One region of the Exiguobacterium sp. B2(2022) genome, then DNA from elsewhere that is predicted to be linked to it. Evidence: riboswitches for the same ligand, from Rfam matches in the RefSeq annotation. Region 1 holds a riboswitch; each other region holds the start of a gene.

The links. Region 1 has a riboswitch for S-adenosylmethionine ahead of ON063_RS03465 (methionine ABC transporter ATP-binding protein). Riboswitches for the same ligand answer to the same signal wherever they lie in the genome.
Region 2: another riboswitch for S-adenosylmethionine. It lies ahead of metK (methionine adenosyltransferase); the one in region 1 lies ahead of ON063_RS03465 (methionine ABC transporter ATP-binding protein).
Region 3: another riboswitch for S-adenosylmethionine. It lies ahead of msrA (peptide-methionine (S)-S-oxide reductase MsrA); the one in region 1 lies ahead of ON063_RS03465 (methionine ABC transporter ATP-binding protein).

What each region holds. Positions count from the first base shown of each region.
Region 1 covers NZ_JAPEHX010000011.1:16,621-23,291, reverse strand. The annotation lists gene ON063_RS03485 (arsenate reductase family protein) at 1-297, shown strand, start outside; gene gcvH (glycine cleavage system protein GcvH) at 346-729, shown strand; gene ON063_RS03475 (PTS transporter subunit IIC) at 775-1,830, opposite strand; gene ON063_RS03470 (thioredoxin family protein) at 2,011-2,268, shown strand; SAM riboswitch class I at 2,719-2,825, shown strand; gene ON063_RS03465 (methionine ABC transporter ATP-binding protein) at 2,963-3,991, shown strand; gene ON063_RS03460 (methionine ABC transporter permease) at 3,981-4,643, shown strand; gene ON063_RS03455 (MetQ/NlpA family ABC transporter substrate-binding protein) at 4,674-5,507, shown strand; gene ON063_RS03450 (MDR family MFS transporter) at 5,608-6,671, shown strand, end outside.
Region 2 covers NZ_JAPEHX010000025.1:1,704-8,374, reverse strand. The annotation lists gene ON063_RS06690 (glucose-6-phosphate isomerase) at 1-920, shown strand, start outside; gene ytkD (RNA deprotection pyrophosphohydrolase) at 1,013-1,486, shown strand; gene ON063_RS06680 (alpha/beta hydrolase family protein) at 1,467-2,231, shown strand; gene pckA (phosphoenolpyruvate carboxykinase (ATP)) at 2,255-3,826, opposite strand; SAM riboswitch class I at 4,132-4,251, shown strand; gene metK (methionine adenosyltransferase) at 4,384-5,592, shown strand; gene ON063_RS06665 (hypothetical protein) at 5,615-6,136, opposite strand; gene ON063_RS06660 (GNAT family N-acetyltransferase) at 6,301-6,671, shown strand, end outside.
Region 3 covers NZ_JAPEHX010000016.1:36,836-43,506, forward strand. The annotation lists gene ON063_RS04810 (amidase family protein) at 1-753, opposite strand, end outside; gene ON063_RS04815 (hypothetical protein) at 867-1,028, shown strand; SAM riboswitch class I at 1,073-1,172, shown strand; gene msrA (peptide-methionine (S)-S-oxide reductase MsrA) at 1,241-1,765, shown strand; gene ON063_RS04825 (DM13 domain-containing protein) at 1,866-2,387, shown strand; gene ON063_RS04830 (SRPBCC family protein) at 3,351-3,773, opposite strand; gene ON063_RS04835 (GRP family sugar transporter) at 3,980-4,843, opposite strand; gene ON063_RS04840 (four-helix bundle copper-binding protein) at 5,103-5,435, shown strand; gene ON063_RS04845 (3'-5' exonuclease) at 5,497-6,063, shown strand; gene ON063_RS04850 (bifunctional glycosyltransferase family 2/GtrA family protein) at 6,087-6,671, opposite strand, start outside.

The sequences.
Region 1 (6,671 bases):
TTGAAAGAGCAAGGGGTCGAGTATACATACGTTCATATCGTCGAATCGACACCGACGAAAGAAGAACTCGCCGAGCTGTGGAAACAATCGGACTTACCGCTTAAGAAATTCTTCAATACGAGCGGGCAAGTCTATCGAAACGAAGGCATCAAAGACAAGCTACCTAATCTATCAGAAGACGAACAACTCGAGCTATTATCAAGCAATGGTATGCTTTTGAAGCGTCCAATCGTCACAAATGGTGAAAAAACGACGGTCGGATTTTCAGAAAAGTCCTTTACGGACGTTTGGGGCTAAGTGCTATAATACAGATGTGAGTCTAATTTATTTGAGGGGGAAGTTAGGATGAGCAAAGTACCAGCAAATTTACGTTATTCAAAAGAACATGAGTGGGTAGAAGTGAACGGAACAAAAGCCCGCATCGGCATCACGGATTTCGCACAAAGCGAACTAGGGGATATCGTGTTTGTGGAACTCCCAGAAGTTGACGGTACGATTTTGCTCGACGAGCCATTCGGTTCAGTCGAATCAGTGAAGACAGTCTCTGAGTTGTATGCGCCAGTATCAGGACGCATCACAGCAGTAAACGAGGACCTTGCCGATTCTCCAGAACTCGTCAACGAGTCACCGTTTGAAAATGCATGGATGATCGAAGTTGAGTTGACGGAAGAGTCAGACCTCGACAAGCTCATGTCTGCAGAAGAATATGAAGCGATGATTCAAGGATAAGTAAAACCGGCCTCTCCTGATTGGAGAAGCCGGTTTTTTATATGTTTACTCGAAATCGAGTCGGTAATGATCCGATTTAACGAGCGTCGCCCGTTCGAACACACGATAGAAGAAAATCCCGAGTCCGACTGGAATAAGCCCGAACAAGACGATCACAAGAAGCACGTTGAACAAGGCGAATCCGCCCGGCATGAGATGTAGCGCATTTACCGGTCCAATGAGTCCAGATACGCCAAACCCTGCACTGATTGGAGTTCCCTCGATTCTTAATATACCAGCGAGCGCACCGAGGATGGCCGCATTCGCCAAAATCGGAAGCATCATAATCGGGCGTCGGACAAAGTTCGCCATTTGAATCTTCGGTGACCCGAGGAAGTGGGCGATCGATGTCCCGGTCGCGTTCGCCTGCCACCCTGCGATGGCGAGACCGAATCCAGCGGCGACGACGCCGAGGTTTGCCGCACCGGCCGCAACGCCTGATAGGCTAATCGCGGTCGCGATTCCGACAGTCGAAATCGGCGAGACGATGATGAGCGAGAACGCCATCGCGATCAAGATGCCCATGAGAACCGGTTGAAGATCCGTCATCGTCATGATGAGGTATCCGATGTATGTCGTGATCTGTGAGATATACGTCAATAAGAAGGCACCGATGCCCCCTGCGACGACAATGACTGTCATCGGCATGACGATGACCGTATACGTCTTCAAGTGGGGAGCGAGCTTCATGACAAGAATCGTAGCGATCGCAGCGGTCACACCGGCTGTGATCACGTCACCGATTTCGGCCATCACGAACGCACCTTCGTTAATTCGAACGGCGCCACTGCCGACATAGGTTGCGATGGCGATTGTTCCAGCCTCTAAAATCGATCGTCCGAACTGCATCGCGACGGCAAGACCGATAATGGCCGGGAGGAGTCGCATCGCAATCGTCGTCGCATCCAATATGAATTGAAGAGACGGAAAATAAGGGAGTATAGCTTTCGTGAGTTCACCGAGCAGCGCGCTCGGGATGAGGGCGATCAGAATCGCCATACTGAGACCGTTTAAGACGTTCATCGTAAATTGCTTTGTCGTACCTGTTGCCTGTTCCGTCATCATTCATTCACCTGTCCTTCTTCTTTGCTGTTATGTACAAAAGCGATAAAGTTAGAACCCATATTATTCCTATCCGACAGAAGAGTCAAGAGAATCATTGAAAAATTCTGAAATTTCACGAGAGCACGATTTTTGAACGGGACTCGAACGACCATTATAATGACAGGAGAGGTGAGAAAAATGATTACAGACGGATTCTTATATATATACGCCCCGATGTGTGGTACATGCGCTGTCGCGGAGAAAATGTTGACGGTCGTCGAGGCGGTCGACCCTGAAATTCAGATTGAAAAACGCGATGCGAACTATATCCCAAACGAGCTTGAAGCTTATCAGGTGATGAGTGTCCCAGCGCTGTTAAAGCTTGAAAATGGCGAGGTTCGGGATCGTCTTTACGCCTTTCAAAACGTTCAACACGTCCTCTCTTTCGTGAAGTGAGAGAGGAACATTAGAATAATCTGAAAATTTTAAATAATCAGTTGACACAGAAAGTTCACGAATGGTATATTCATTACAACATCTTACTTGAACACAAAATAGGACGCGATATTCCCGACATCAAGACGTTTTGGTGAAGCCGCTGCTACCTTTATACGAATACACGTCAGTCTTCCCTTCGATTGTCCCCCAAAAAAATCAAGCGAAGAAAGACGTTCCGTATAATCGCACGGTCCAAGTCAAGATCGAGTGATGATTGGTGAATCTCCCCCATATAAGGATGTAAATCTTGAACGGGCAAAAGATTTTCATCTATGGGCTGTCCTTCCGTGACTCAAGGTGCTACGTTCTGTGTCGTCCTCGGACGGCACCTTTTTTTGATTTTTTTGAAAAAATGATTTGACAGCAGAAAAAGCTGTCGCTATGATAAAGCTAATCGAATACACAACACTCTTATCAAGAGAGGCTGAGGGACTGGCCCTATGACGCCCAGCAACCGCGGAGCAATCCGAAATGGTGCTAATTCCAGCAAGGTGAGAAACCTTGACAGATGAGAGCAATCGTTGTCCGTACGATAAAGTGCGCACGTTTGCTCAAGAAACCTTGACAGATGAGAGCAATCGTTGTCCGTACGATAAAGTGCGCACGTTTGCTCAAACGTGCGCGCTTTTTTTGTTGTCAGGAGGGAAATGTATTGATTCAATTACGAAACGTCGCCAAATGGTTCGATACGAAAAATGGTCGTGTCCAGGCGGTCGATGATGTATCACTAACGATTGATCGCGGTGAAATTTTTGGAATAATCGGATATTCGGGGGCGGGAAAGTCGACGCTCATCCGATTGCTCAACCGTCTCGAATCACCGTCTAGCGGTGAAATCGAGGTCGCCGGGAGTGAGCTCACGAAGCTCAGCCCGAAAGAATTACGAGGGGTTCGCAAGAACGTCTCGATGGTCTTCCAGCACTTTAACCTTCTGTGGTCGCGCACGGTCGCAGAAAACATCAGCTTCCCACTCGAATTGATCGGGGTTCCGGCAAGTGAGCGGAAGCGTCGGGTTCAAGAACTCGTCGAGCTCGTCGGACTATCAGGTCGCGAAGACAGCTATCCGTCACAATTATCGGGCGGTCAAAAACAGCGAGTCGGGATTGCCCGCGCGCTCGCTACAAATCCAGAGGTGCTCCTCTGTGACGAAGCGACAAGCGCGCTCGACCCGAAGACGACGGATTCGATTCTTGAACTGCTCGTCAGCATCAATAAGAAGCTCGGATTGACAATCGTCCTCATCACACATGAGATGCACGTCATCCAAAAGATTTGTCATCGCGTCGCCGTGATGGAGGCAGGGAAAGTCGTTGAGACAGGTCAAGTCTCTGACGTGTTCCAACATCCGGAGCAGCCGATCACGAAAGAATTCGTCAAGCAAATCGGGGCGGTCGACGATCTGTCGCTCACGTTCGAACATTTGAAAGCACGCTATCCGAGTGGGCAAATCGTCAAATTGAAATTCTTGAACGAAACGGCAGAACAGCCGATTTTGTCTGACGTCCTTAAGACGCACGACATCGGATTCAACATCATCGGCGGGAACGTGACTCAGTCACAAGTCGGTGCGCTCGGCACGCTATTCATCCAATTGATTGGGGAAGCACGAGAAATCGAACGCGCCATCGCGTCGATTCGTTCGCAATCAGTAGAAGTGGAGGTGGAAAGCGATGTTTCCTAACGTAGACTGGCAAATCATGATGGAACAGACATGGGAGACGTTATACATGACGCTCGTCGCGGGTGTCGCGACGTTTGTGATTGGACTCGCTTTAGGTTTGATTCTTTATATTACAAACGAATCGCTATTATTGAAGAATCGTCCGATTTACGTCTTCGTCAGCGCGATCGTCAACGTGTTCCGTTCGATCCCGTTCATCATCTTAATCATCTTACTCATCCCGTTCACGTTGTTCCTGCTCGGTACGATGCTCGGTTCGACGGCGGCGCTTCCGGCACTTATCATCGGAGCTGCACCGTTCTACGCCCGTATGGTCGAACTTGCCCTTCGTGAAGTCGACCGCGGTGTCATCGAGGCAGCGGAATCGATGGGCGCGACGAAATGGCAAATCATTTATAAAGTGTTGATTCCGGAAGCACTTCCGGCAATCGTTTCAGGACTCACGGTGACCATTGTGGCAATCGTCGGTTATACGGCGATGGCCGGTGTCGTCGGAGGCGGCGGACTCGGGAACTTGGCCTTCTTGGAAGGGTTCCAACGCTCACAAAACGACGTCACGTTCGTGGCGACGGTGCTCATCTTGATCATCGTGTTCGTCATCCAGTTCATCGGTGACCGACTCGTCACAAAAATTGATAAACGTTCAGCTTAATTACACATACACCATTTGGAGGGATTCATAATGAAAACTTGGAAAACAGTACTCGGATTGACAGCTTTATCAGCATTCACAGTTCTCGCGGCTTGCGGCGGGGAAGAGGCAGAAACAGGTTCTGGCGATGAAAAAACATTGGTTGTCGGTGCGTCGAACGTACCGCACGCTGAGATTTTAGAGCACGTACAAGAAGAATATGAAGCAAAGGGCTACAAACTCGAAATCAAGAAGTTCCAAGACTACGTGCTTCCGAACAAGACGCTCGCAAGTGGTGAGCTTGATGCGAACTACTTCCAACATGAGCCATACCTCAAATCACAAATGGCTGAAAACAAAGACTATAAATTCGCATCTGCGGGTGGCGTTCACATTGAGCCAATCGGTGTCTACTCACAAGACTACAAATCGCTCGACGAACTTCCTGAAGGTGCGGAAATCATCATGAGTTCATCGGTTGCTGACCACGGACGTATCCTCACGATGCTCCAATCAGAAGGTCTCATCACACTTGCTGAAGGCAAGACAGTCGATGCGACAGTCTCTGACATCGTTGATAACCCGAAAAACTTGAAATTTAAGACGGACGTTGAAGCAGCACTTCTTCCGACAGCTTACAACAACGGAGAAGGCGATGCGGTCCTCATCAACACGAACTACGCGATCGATGCAGGCCTCAACCCACTTGAAGATGCCATCGCACTTGAAGGCGAAGACTCACCATACGTCAACTTGATCGTCACACGTGAAGGAGACGAAGAAGATGAGCGCGTCAAGGCACTTCTCGAAGTATTGACTTCTGAAGAGACACAACAGTGGATCTTGGACGAATACAAAGGTGCAGTCGTACCGGTACAACAATAAGCAATCTCGACTCAGGGGTCATCCCCTGGGTCTTTTTTTGTCTAGTGTTCTTTCATAAAGAGAAGTACACTACATATATGAAAGAAAAGGGGGGATTTGGATGAAGCTCAGACAGATTCATCCACTGACGTGGGGCGTCCTGTTCGGGACGTTTTTTGCACGACTGGCGACGTTTTTCGTCATGCCATTTTTTGCGATCTATCTGGCCACGCTCGGCTTTTCGGCGAGTGTGATTGGAACGATCTTTGCCGTGACGGCACTTTCGGGTCTGTTCATGAGCTTCTTTGGAGGAACTCTTTCTGACCGATATGGGCGAAAACAGCTCATGCTGATCGGCATCGTGCTCAATGCCGTCACGTTCGCTGGTCTCGCGCTCGCGACCGAGTTGTTTTGGTTTTATATGTTATCGATGTTGATGGGCATGTCGCGATCTTTCTTAGAACCGGCTTCGCGGGCACTTATCAGTGACACGACGCAGGCAGACCAACGGGTCATCGTCTATAACGTCCGTTACTTCATGATCAATATCGCCGCGGCCATCGGGCCACTCTTGGCGGTCGTCTTATCGCTCACAGGTGTAAAGACCGCATTCTTTGTCGTGACGGCAGTATACATATTGTATGGAATCATCATCTCGATCTTGTTTTATAAGTATCCGTTTGAAGAAGGAGACGGGGTCAAGGCACGGCCACGCTTGACGGAGACGTTTCGCGTTTTACGAGACGACCGGACATTCCGTGCGGTCATCATCGGGATGATTTTCGCGATTATCGGTTACAGTCAGTTCAATTCGACGCTTCCTCAATTCATTGCGTTACGCGACGGACTAGAAGACGGTTCGAGATTGTTCGCTTACTTATTGACGACGAACGCAATCACGGTGCTCATCGTCCAATATCCAATTATGCGTTTCGGGATTCGTGTCTCGCCGATCAAGTCACTCTTCTTCGGCATTTCGACGTTGTCGTTCGGTCTTTTATTGATTGGGTTTGCGACAGTTGAATGGGTGCTCTTTGTGGCAATGGCCATTTTCACGGTCGGCGAAGTGTTGATGTTCACGATGACGGACGTATTGACGGACGAACTGGCGCCCGAACATTTACGGGGAACTTATTTTGGGGCGATGGGATTGACGTCACTCGGTCAGACAATCGGACCGATTAT
Region 2 (6,671 bases), on a different contig from region 1:
CAGGAACGACGACAGAACCTGCGATTGCATTCCGTGTCCTCAAGCAGTTCATGGAAGATAAATACGGTCAAGATGGAGCGCGTGAGCGGATCTATGCAACGACAGACCGTGCCCGTGGTGCACTCAAGACACTTGCGGATGCAGAAGGATACGAGACGTTCGTGATTCCAGATGATGTCGGTGGACGTTTCTCTGTCCTCACGCCAGTCGGACTTCTTCCGATTGCCGCTGCTGGAATTGATATCGATGCATTGATGGAAGGGGCACGTGACGCGCAAAACGCTTACAGCTCACCAGAATTGGCTGAAAACGAAGCGTATCAGTATGCAGTCGTACGTAACGCCCTTTACGCGAAAGGCAAATCGATTGAGATGCTCGTCAACTATGAGCCAGCTCTTCACTACGTGTCAGAATGGTGGAAACAACTTTACGGTGAGTCAGAAGGAAAAGACAACAAAGGGATCTTCCCAGCGGCTGTTGACTTCTCGACGGATCTCCACTCGATGGGGCAATACATCCAAGAAGGTCGTCGTGACTTGTTCGAGACGGTTATTCGTGTGAAAGAAGTCCGTCACTCGATGAACGTTCCAGAAGACGCTCAAGATTTAGATGGTTTGAACTTCCTCGCAGGCGAAACGATTCAGTTCGTGAACGACAAAGCGACAGAAGGAACACTTCTCGCACACACTGACGGTGATGTACCGAACTTGGTCGTCGAATTGCCAGAGATGACACCTTATCACCTCGGCTACTTGTTCTACTTCTTCGAAAAAGCATGTGCGATGAGCGGATACATCCTCGGGGTGAACCCGTTCAACCAGCCAGGCGTCGAAGCTTACAAAGCGAACATGTTCGCGTTACTCGGTAAACCAGGGTATGAAGAACAAAAAGCAGAGCTCGAAAAACGTTTGAATCAATAAGAAAACGAATCGGTACCGCGATATTTTTTTGTTTGAAACTGGGTGAAGACAAGGTAAAGTGAGAGTAGACAGGGGAAAGAAAGGGATGGACTATGAAGACATTCAAGGATTACTATCATAATCAAGTCGAGTTAAGCTTCACCCATTATCCGTTCTCAGACACGCCGCTCCACGTCTGGGTCGTCGCCCGATATGAAGACAAGTGGGTATTGACGAAGCATAAACAGCGCGGACTCGAGTTTCCAGGAGGGAAAGTCGAGCCAGGAGAACACGAGGACGATGCCGCTATCCGGGAAGTGTACGAAGAGACCGGTGGAGTCGTCAAAACGTTGCGCTATTTGGGACAGTACCGTGTGTTAGGTAGAGGTGATACGGTCATCAAAAACATTTATTATGCGGAGATTGAGCGATTCGAGGATCATCCTGCCATTGACGAGACAGATGGGGCTGTCCTGATCGATGCCTTGCCGGATAACTTATTGCGCAATCCACGCTACAGCTTCATGATGAAAGACCGTGTCCTACCAGAAACGATGAGGGTTCTCTATGATCAAAAACTGGTTTGACCGAATCGATGTGTTACCACCTTATGCGGGTTACCGAGTGACACGAGGATGGTACACGACGACAGATGGGGAAGAGGTCGTGGCGTATTCGATTGAGCCGAAACGATCAAATGGCCAAGTGTTGATGTACTTACGAGGAGGAACGGCGCGAATCGGGGATGTTCGTTTACCACGTCTCATGCAGTTTGCATCGCGGGGCTTTCATGTCGTCGCCCCGGTCTATCGTGGCAATCACGGCGGGACGGGAAAAGAAGACTTTGGAGGAGAAGACTTAGAGGACGTGCTCTCGCTATTCGACCGTGTCCACATGAGTGGACGACCGGTTCACGTCCTCGGCTTTTCAAGAGGGGGCATGATGGCCCTCTCGCTCGCTTCCGAACGACCGGTCACGACGGTTACTTCATGGGCTGGCGTGACCAACCTCGAGTGGACGTATGAAGAACAGCGTTCGATGCGGAAGATGTTACGTCGGATGACGGGTGGGGACCCCGAGTCTGCAGAATCTGCGTATGTCGATCGTTCTCCGCTTTACAAGGAATGGGTCGCCCCGACACTGCTCATCCACGGTACGGACGATGAACAAGTTCGCTTACGTCATGCGACAGCCGTCGCCGAGAAATTAGGAGAACAGGCAGAGTTTTGGGTGCTCCCGTTCGGTCACCAGCTCCCGTTTTGGGATAAATGGGAGACGACCGAACAAGCGATGGATTGGATGTTGCGACAGGAAAAAGCACTGACTCGATAAAAAATCGAGTCAGTGCTTTTGTGTTAGATGACGAGTGGTCCGGCTGCGATGACGGACTCACTTGCTTTCGTGAAGCGAGTGAAGTTTTCTTTAAATTTCATGGCGAGTGCTTTTGCTTCGACGTCGTAACGAGCTGGGTCGCTCCACGTATCTCGCGGATTGAGCACGTCGCTCGGTACACCATCGATGGCTACAGGAATCTCGACATTGAAAATGTCATGTTTCATCGTTTCGACATCACGGAGCTGGCCGTTGACGGCGGCATTGACCATCGCACGCGTATAGGCGAGTTTCATACGTGAACCTTCGCCGTATGCTCCACCTGTCCAGCCCGTGTTGACGAGGTAGACATCTACATCGTGCTCTTCAATCAATTTACCGAGCATATCCGCATAACGCTCTGGAGCGAGCGGAAGGAACGGTGAACCAAAGCAAGTCGAGAACGTCGCTTGTGGTTCTGTGACACCACGCTCTGTACCAGCAAGCTTAGACGTGTAACCAGACAAGAAGTGATACATCGCCTGTTCTTTCGTCAGTTTGCTGATCGGTGGCAAGACACCATACGCATCGGCCGTCAAGAAGACGATCGTATTTGGATGACCGGCACGTGATGGGAGCATCGCGTTGTCGATGAATTCGATCGGATATGCTGCACGCGTATTTTCAGTCAAGGAGATGTTCTTGTAGTCCGGCGTACGATCTTCATTCAATACGACGTTTTCAATCAATGAACCGAAGCGGATCGCATCATAGATTTGCGGTTCGTTCTCACGCGACAAGTTGATCGTCTTCGCGTAGCAACCGCCTTCAATGTTGAAGACCCCATCCGGTGACCATCCATGCTCATCGTCTCCGATTAAGTGGCGCTGTGGATCAGCTGAAAGTGTCGTCTTCCCAGTTCCCGACAATCCGAAGAAGAGTGCCGTTTCATTTGCATCGTTAACGTTTGCCGAACAGTGCATCGATAAGACGTTTTGTTCAGGTAACAAGAAGTTCATGACGGAGAAGATTGATTTTTTAATTTCGCCACCGTACTCTGTTCCCCCGATCAGAATGGTGCGCTTGGCGAATGAAACGAGAATGAACGTCTCTGAGTTCGTGCCATCCACTGCAGGGTCGGCTTTATAACTCGGTGCATAAATTACAGTGAACGGGTCGAACGCACCTTTCGTTGGCCATTCGCGTAAAAACAGTTGTTTTGCGAATAGACTATGCCATGCATATTCTGTAATGGCACGGACCGGTAACGTATAGTGCTCATCGGCACCAGCAGACGCTTCGAGGTAATAAAGTTTGTCTTTCTTTTCTAAATGGTTGAGTACTTTGTCAAGAAGTGCTGAAAACTTCTCTTCCGCGATCGGTTGGTTCACTTTTCCCCAATCGACAAGGTTGTTGCTGACTTCATCTTGTACGACGAATTTGTCTTTCGGTGACCGTCCGGTAAAAGCACCCGTGCTGACAGATAAAGCCCCGTCTTTTGTCAGTACACCTTCACCATTTTGGATGGCTTCTTCCACCAGTTCTGGAACCGTCAAGTTCCGTTTCATGTCGGCACCATTAATTAATTCTTCGATTTTCAGGAGCGTTGTCGCCATCCTGAATCCCACCTTTCCCCTAAATAGATGTGGATGAAATCCGCATACTTCCGCGATTACGATTAATCAGTATGACATTTTTAATTATATGTGACACACTAATTAAACACAAGCGTATCCTTTCTTACAAAAACAGTTTATCACATTCTCTTATCACAAGGTGTTAAAAAACAGAAACGAAATAAAAAAATGTTTGTCGATTCACAAACAGAAATGTTTTGCAAGTCGGTGAAAAATTTTACGAATTCGTCTGATTCCCTTGACATAATCGAGCGTCATTTATATGATGGTTTTCGTAACGGATACTCTTATTCTGAGCGGTGGAGGGAACAAGGCCCTACGAAGCCCAGCAACCGTCCGACATGAAGTCTTATGCGGAAAAGGTGCTATCCTGAAGCGAAGCCATTAGCTTCGAACGATAAGAGGGTAAGGAAGAACGATTCAACCTTTCCCCATGTATGTCATCGGGGGAGGTTTTTTTCATTACCGTCCCAAAGCAACGCGTAAGGGGAACGAGTACCGTCCACATATCACCCTTATTATAGGAGGTTTTTTGAATGTCAAAATTGAACCGTCGACTTTTTACTTCAGAGTCGGTTACTGAAGGACATCCAGATAAAATTTGTGATCAGATTTCTGACTCGATTTTGGATGCCATTTTAGCGGAAGACCCGAATGCCCGTGTTGCGGCAGAAACGTCTGTCACAACAGGTCTTGTACTCGTAGCTGGTGAAATCACAACGTCAACTTACGTGGATATCCCGAAAGTTGTCCGTGAAACAGTCCGTGAAATCGGATACACACGTGCGAAATATGGTTTCGATGCGGAAACATGTGCCGTCTTGACGTCGATTGACGAGCAATCAGTAGACATTGCGCAAGGTGTCGACCAAGCTCTTGAAGCACGTGAAGGTCAGATGACTGAAGAGGAACTTGATGCAATCGGTGCAGGTGACCAAGGTCTCATGTTCGGATATGCGACAAACGAGACTCCAGAACTCATGCCGCTTCCAATCTCATTGGCGCACAAATTGTCACGTCGTCTTGCAGAAGTTCGTAAGAACGGTACGCTTGCTTACCTTCGTCCCGATGGAAAGACGCAAGTAACGGTTGAGTACGATGAGAACAACAATCCTGTTCGCATCGATACAATCGTCATCTCGACACAACACGCAGAAGAGATCACGCTCGAGCAAATTCAAGAAGACTTGAAAAAGTATGTCATCGAAGCAGTCATCCCGGCTGAACTCATCGATGCTGAAACAAAATACTTCATCAACCCGACTGGTCGCTTCGTAATCGGTGGACCACAAGGAGATGCAGGTCTTACAGGACGTAAAATCATCGTCGACACGTACGGTGGATACGCTCGTCACGGCGGTGGCGCATTCTCTGGTAAAGATCCTACAAAAGTTGACCGTTCAGCAGCATACGCAGCTCGTTATGTAGCGAAAAACATCGTTGCAGCAGGACTTGCGGATAAAGCAGAAGTTCAACTCGCTTACGCGATTGGGGTAGCACATCCAGTATCAATCGCTGTCGACACGTTCGGCACTGGTAAATTGAGCGAAACAGAGCTCGTTGAACTCGTTCGTGAGAACTTCGACCTCCGTCCAGCAGGCATCATCAAGATGCTTGACCTTCGCCGTCCAATCTACAAGCAAACAGCAGCTTACGGTCACTTCGGTCGTACAGATATCGAACTCCCATGGGAGCAAACAGATAAAGCAGCAGTTCTTGAAGAAGGCGCGAAGCGTTTCGCGTAATCAACAAAACGTTTTTTTAGGTTCAAGTCGTTGGTGGTGTCTGCTTATTGTCATTCGACGTCGATTCAGTCGAAGTGGTTTCTTGTCCAAGCGCCGTATCCTTCGCTTCGACGACTTTTTCACCAATGTCTTGTAAATCTGATTTGGCTTCTTGGGCCGTCTCGACGATTTTATTGACATCTTCTTTGACCGTATCGACTTCTCCGACGACTTTTTCATATACGTTTTGAACGTCTGTAGTCACTTCCTGAATCTTGCCAGAAGCGGTCTTCACTTGTTCAATGACTTGAGATGCCTTACCGGCTGGATCTTGTTTGACCTCATTCACGATGCCTCCGACCGAAGATTTTGCATTCGTAAGCGATTGTTTCGTCTGCTCTCGATTCGAGGAGCTAAGTAAGGCGAGGAGACCCCCGACGAGGGCACCGAGTAACATCCCGGTCACAACGCTGATCTTTGGTCCCCCAGCATCCAATTGATCAAATTGACGGTTCGGATTCTCTGTTTGTTCGACTTTCGGGTCATGCTCTAATTTTGGTTCCATGTTGTTCCACTCCTTCATGTGATTGGCATTGCTAGTGTTATACCCTAGTCGATTGCGGACATAACGTTTTCTTATGAATCGTCATGAAAAAGAAACGAATGGCAGGATAAAAACGTGACGATAGGGAATGATACAAATAGATTGGCCAAAAGGGGGAAGCTGTCATGAACATGAGGGAAGCAGTTCCAGAAGATGCAGCATTAATTCGAACGATTGCACTTGCGACGATTTCAGAGGATGATTTGAATCGTTTGAAAGCGATGGAGCGCGCTTATCGACAAGAAGAGATTGTTCGAGCGATCAGTTCGAGTGAAGAAGCACGAGAGCAATACTTTATCGTCGGCGAGTTCGAAGAAGATGTCATCGGATTCTGTCATGCCATCGATCGCGGTGACATGTGGGAGATGCTTCGTCTTTATCTTCACCCTGATTATCACCGGAACGGGTATGGGGCAGCCTTTTTAAACTATCTCCAATCGAAAAAAACACAACCGATGGAAGTGTACGTTGAAAATTCAAATGACCAAGCGATTGC
Region 3 (6,671 bases), on a different contig from region 1:
TGGAGTTTCCCATGTCGCAGGATCAGCCGAATCTTCACCACACATGGTCTGCAAGGCAACGACCGCATCACGAAGGGTACGCGCCATCGGTCCAGCCGTATCCTGAGAACGTGAGATCGGAATGATTCCTGAACGACTGATCAAGCCGACGGTCGGCTTGATTCCGACGATACTATTATGCACACTCGGGTGTACAATCGAGCCGCTCGTCTCAGATCCAACGGCAAGGAGTGTCAAGTTTGCCGCAACCGCCGAAGCCGATCCAGAACTCGATCCCCCGACATCTAATTGGTCGCCATAAGGGTTCTTCGTTTGTCCGCCAACAGCACTCCAACCGTTCGGCATATCTTCAGTCAAAAAGTTCGCCCACTCGGACAGGTTCGCTTTCCCAAGAATAATGGCCCCGTCATCCCGTAATCGTTTCACGAGTTCGGCATCTCGACCCGCAAAATGATGTCGCATGGCGGCGGCACCCGCTGTCGTACGCATCAGACCGGATGTCTCGATATTGTCCTTAATTAAGACGGGGATGCCGAGGAGCGGTTTGCGTACTCCTTTTTTATAGGCCCGGTCTGCCGCCTCTGCCTCGAACAGGGCGTCCGGATTCACCTGGATGACGGCATGAAGTCGCTCATTATATGCAGCAATCCTTCTAAGATAATACGCAGTTATGTCTCGTGCCGTGAATTGTCCTTCTTTATACCCACGATGTGCACGTTCAATCGTCAGTTCATGTAATTGGATTTGTTCCATCCTACATTCCTCCTTTATCTCTCCCACTCTATTCGTGCTCTATGCCTGATTTCCTTTTCGTATCGCCAAGTCGATGTGTTCTTGTTACACTTAAGAAAAAACAGGAGGTTCCTATGACACGCTCCTATGTGTTTGTGTTGCTGGCTGTGTTCGGTCTATTTTTCTTGCAGTTATACGGCGAGAATGTGCCTTATGGTCCGTTCATTTCCATCGGGTTGATCGGATTCATCATCGTCTTGACGATTTTTCAGTTAAAACGAAAACCGAATCATTGACGAAAGTATTTTGAGGGTGGTATGATGCTCTCACCAACTACATATCGATATCAAGAGTGAACGAGAGATCTGGCTCCATGACTTCACAGCAACCTGCCACAGGCAAGGTGCTACGACCAGCAAGGGAAACCTTGGACGATATGACGAGAGCGCTCATGTCATCCGACGTGAGCGCTTTTTTTGTTGAAATACGATTTGGAGGGAACGACAAGATGGAAAAAGCAACATTTGCAGGTGGCTGTTTTTGGTGCATGGTAACACCTTTTGAAGAACTACCAGGGATTGAAGGAATCGTATCCGGCTATATGGGCGGACAGATCGACAATCCGACGTATGAAGAAGTCAAAACGGGAACGACTGGTCATTTAGAAGTCGTTCAAATCACATATGACCCATCTCTGTTTTCATATGAGCGTCTCCTCGAGCTATATTGGATTCAGACCGACCCGACCGATGAAGGTGGTCAATTCCAAGACCGTGGGCCTCAGTATGCCCCAGCCATCTTCTATCACACGGAGGAACAACGAATCGCGGCTGAAGCGAGTCGAGACGTATTAGCAGCAAGTGGTCGCTTCACGGCACCGATTGTCACAAAAATCACTCCGGCGACGACATTCTTCGAAGCGGAAGAGTATCACCAGGATTACCATAAAAAGAATCCGAAACATTATAAAGAAGACCGAGCCATCTCAGGACGAGACACGTTCATCGAAGAGAACTGGACCGAAACCGTATAACGATTATCAGACGCGAATTTTAACATTCGCGTCTTTTATAAGCCCAATAATCGGGAAAAGGGTATTAATGGTTCATACATCCGAAAAGGAGGACTCATACATGAAAACAAGTACGAAACTCATCATCGGTGTGATCGGCGTAGCCGTGATCGCCGTCGCCTGGTGGCTCATCTCACCGCTTTTCTTGACAGAGACCGTCGATGAAGGACTACCACCGACAGCTGTTGAGACGCCTGCTTCAGAAGAAGAAACAGAGGAAGAGACAACTGAGACACCGGAAGCACAACCGAGTCAAACCGAAGTAGCGGGTGTGTTCATGGACGGGGAGAAAAATTATGAGACGACGGGCACGATACGCTCCGTCGAGGCAGAAGACGGGACGTATCTACGATTTGAAGAGTTCGAAACAACGAACGGACCTGACTTATTCGTCTATTTGACGAAGCCAGGACAAGAGACAACCGAAGGCGTCAGTCTAGGATCGTTAAAAGGAAACATCGGGAATCAAAATTATTTAGTCCCTGCGGATGTGAATCTAGAAGAGTACAACACAGTCGTCATCTGGTGCCGTGCGTTCAGCGCGACGTTCGGGACGGGTGAATTAAGCGCATCGAATGAATAACTGATATCAAACAGCCTGGACGTTTGACGTCCTCGCTGTTTTTTTGTATTAGAAAAATTATTTCTATCAGTTCTATCTATTTATTCATGCAATTCACGTGTTACAATATGGTAAAGTATGGAACTTTTTATAAGGAGGGTTTTTATTTGACTTCACATCAATCGACATCATACAGCTCATATTTTTGGAAACGGTTTTGGATTCTTTTTCTGCCGATCGTGACGATTGGGATTTTATCTGAACCAATGATTGTAGAGAACACGTTTAAGAGTCTTGAAGATATCGGCGAGTTTGTTTTCTACTCGCTATTCTATATTGTTGTAATCGGAGGCTTTACTGCGTTTGCCATTTCTTTCGTATGGAGAAGAAAATGATTGTTCCAAAATTGATGGTAGCCTGTTTATCTTCAATTGTTCTGAGTTTTTCTCTTCCAGTCTTCATGCCTGTGTTTGAAGATTTTACTTATTTTCAGAATGTTTTTATGTATGTGTTTTATGCCTCACCTATTATTTTCACTTATGGAATAATGACCTCTATTTTTTCGGAGTTTCTAAGTCAACGTATGACATTCAAAATCAAAAAAATAACTTCATTTTTGATGCACTTGATGTTTGGTGCCTTTTTCGTTTTCCCTTACGGCCTTATATTCGATTTGTCAGTATTTACAGAAGGAACCATTAATTTTGCAACTGTAACGGGAGTGTTTAGTGCTTTTATCTTTTTTGTGATAAATGAATTCATCCTTTTATATGTAAAAATGAAGAATCGATCTTAAACTATCTATTAAAATTTTCTCTAATAATTGATATCCTACAGAAACTTCAAACTGTCATACACCCTCTTTAAACTTAGAGTTTTCACCCTCTATGTAATGAGTAATTTTGGATGTTTATAATGACAATCGGTAGAATCCATATCAACTTCAACATGGACCCTGCCGATATTTAGTTTAAATTATTCGACCTACTTATTAGATCCATTCGCATATCGGGTGAAATTATCGAGAATTGCCTGCCAGCCTTGTCGTTGCAATTCAATCGGATTCATCGATTCTGTATCAAATACCTCAATCACTTTCGTCTGATTCCCTTCTGAAGCAAATGAAATTCTAACTCTCCGTTCATCGTCAAGACGATACTGAATGAGCTCATTTACTTTAACTTCTTCATACACTCCTTCAAAATCAAAGCCCATGCTTTGATCTTTTGCTTCCATCCGACTTCGAAATTTGCCGCCAATCCGTAAGTCGTTTTCCGCTTCGGTCGTATGCCAATCGTCAGACGCATGATTCCACTGTTTAATATGATCTGGGTCTGTCCACAGTTTCCAGACAGTGTCGATTGGTGCATCGACGACCGTTGATATCGTCACTACGTTTGATTCCATAATTCGTTTCCCCTTTACTCTGCAATTTTCCGAGCAATCATGAATGTGGTACGTACCCTGTACCATGTAGATTACATGAGTAGGCATTACTTCCCTATCTGTCACATCATCTCCTGCTCTCCCTTAATATCGCTAATCAAAAAAACCCTGAATGGCACGCTAGCATGAGTGCTCATTCAGGGTTCTTATCATTTCATAATCGAAATTTAGCTCTTGGCAATCCCAAGCATAAATCCGGCAACGACAATCAGACCAATTCCCATAAAGACATAGACGCGCTCTTTTGTCGTCTTCTCTTCTTTCAAGAGATAGATCCCACCGAGTGTCGCCACGACGACGTTCAATTGAGATAAAGCGAACGAAGTCGCAATCCCAACTTCTCCGCTCGAGACGAAGAGACCGAAGTTCCCGATCCCCCAGGCAATCCCGGCTAAAATATTCTTAAACGTACGTGGATCGATTTTCTTCACGTCCTTCTCACGGAGACTGAAAAGAAGAGCCGCGATGAACATTCCGACGGATTGTGGAAGAATTGCCGTGATACCATCTACTTCAAAATAGTTCGTTAAGACCGCATATGTGACGTAACCGATACTTGAAACGAATAAGACGAGTAATCCCTTCTTCAACGCACCGGCGCTATCTTTGTCTTTTTTCTGTTGATACGATGTCATCGTCGCCCCGATGATAATCAAGACGAGCGCTGAGAACCCTAACCACAGCTCTGTCGTCGTCTGCCAGTCCCCGAGAACGATGACCCCAAAGAGTGACGTTCCGACAAGCTGCATTCCTGTACTAATTGGCATCGCTTTGGAGACGCTTAGGATTTGGAACGATTGGAACTGCAAATATTGACCGAGCGCCCAGAACGCCCCTGAGATAAATCCGGTCACGATGGCGAGTGTCGTGAACTCCGGTCGGAATACGAGGGCAATCACGGCCGCCATGATCATCGCCCCGATGGTCGTTCCGATTAACTGCTGAATCGGTTTTCCTCCCACTTTCGACACGATGAGTGGAATACTTCCCCACATGAGTGCCGGTAAGAGTGCCAAAAGAATCATTTCCATAAAGCACACCTGCTTTCTTAATATAACGTCTAACATGAAATTCCCACGTCTCCAATTTTATAAACCTAAATTGCAAAAGGGAATTGCCATGTCGAATACTACGATGATATAATGATTTCGAACGGGGCATTAGCTCAGCTGGGAGAGCGCTACGCTGGCAGCGTAGAGGTCGTGTTACTTTTTTATTGGTATGGTGCGATTCAACCTTTATATGAACGGGTAATGAAAGATAGACTTTTTTATATAAGGGGGAATTTTGATGGAACGAACATCTGTAGAAGAAACATTGGCGAGCGTAATTGAATGTATGCGCGCATGCAACCATTGCTTCTCAAAAAGTTTACAAGAAGAGGATTTACACATGTTTACCGAATGCATTCGACTGACACGAGAATGCTCAGACATTTGTACGTTGGCTTTAAATGCTTTAGAAACAGATTCGGCCTTCTCTAAACCAATCGTTGCCTTGTGTGCTCAGGTATGTGATACATGTGCCGTCGAATGTGGCCGTCACTTGCATGACCACTGTCAGGCTTGTGCAAAAGCGTGCGAGCGCTGTGCCGAAGCTTGCCGTACCCTCGTCGCCGCTTAAGCACGACATTCGTCTAACTTTCTGTTAGACTTTTTTTATTGCAAAAGAAAGAAGGTAAATTATGAATCATACCATTCTCGCTCTCGATGTGGAGACCGCTAATCGAGATAGCCTTAGCATCTGCTCTGTCGGGTGGAGCATCCTGCAAAATGGAGAAGTGATTGAAACTGATCAACGACTCGTCAATCCAGAGGAAGACTTTGATATGGGGAACATACGGGTTCATGGCATTCGTCCGAGTGACGTATGGGATGCCCCTGCGTTACCGGAAGTACTTGCCTCTCTTTACCCGATTTTACGAGAAGTCGACCTCGTCATCGCACATAACGCCTCATTTGATATGGGTGCCTTAAGAAAGGCAATTTTGAAATATGATCTATTCGATTTCCCTACAATTGAGTACGGGTGCACTGTCAAATTGTCACGTAAACTGTATCCTGGACTCCCGAACCACAAGTTGAACACGATGGCAGAATACCTGAACGTGCCTTTTATTCATCATGATGCAGCAGAAGACGCTCGCGTATGCGCTCTACTCATGCGTGATATGATGCAGAAAACCGGCATTACAAGCTCGAGAGAGCTACATCGCTATACGTCCGTCAAAACAGGAACACTCGCATATTAAACCGGTCATGAGCCCATGACCGGTTATTTTTTGAAAATCCATCGTTTTTGGACATAGTAACTGACAAAAAAGAGAAAGCTGTCGACGATAATTTTTAGGATGACTTCTCCTTGTCTAAATAAAAGAAAAAGAAGATAGACCAACAATGCCGAGGTTACCATCTGGAGAACGACGAGCGAAAAATATTTGGAAAGTGATCGTCGCGCTTTTGAATGAAAGACGACTTTCCGATTGACGAAATAATTGAATAGAGAGGAGATAATTCGAGCGACGACCGTCGCGATGACGACGTGAGCCGTATCGAAGTACGGCGATAATAAAAAGATAAAACCTGCATACATCCCAACGTCGACAAGAAATGAAGCGACGGACGATGCCGAATACATCAAAAACATACGATAGATTAAAATCGAATCTAAAATCGGTCTAAAATGGGATGATACGTTTTCGTTTTCATATACCGTCTGGATGGTCGTCTGTTGAATCGGAACCTGTAACCGCTTTGTGAACGTCAGCATATTCATCTCGAACTCATATCGATTCCCCGGAATGTCAATCAGTTGTCGTGCGTATCGCATCGGGATGGCACGAAGTCCTGTCTGAGTATC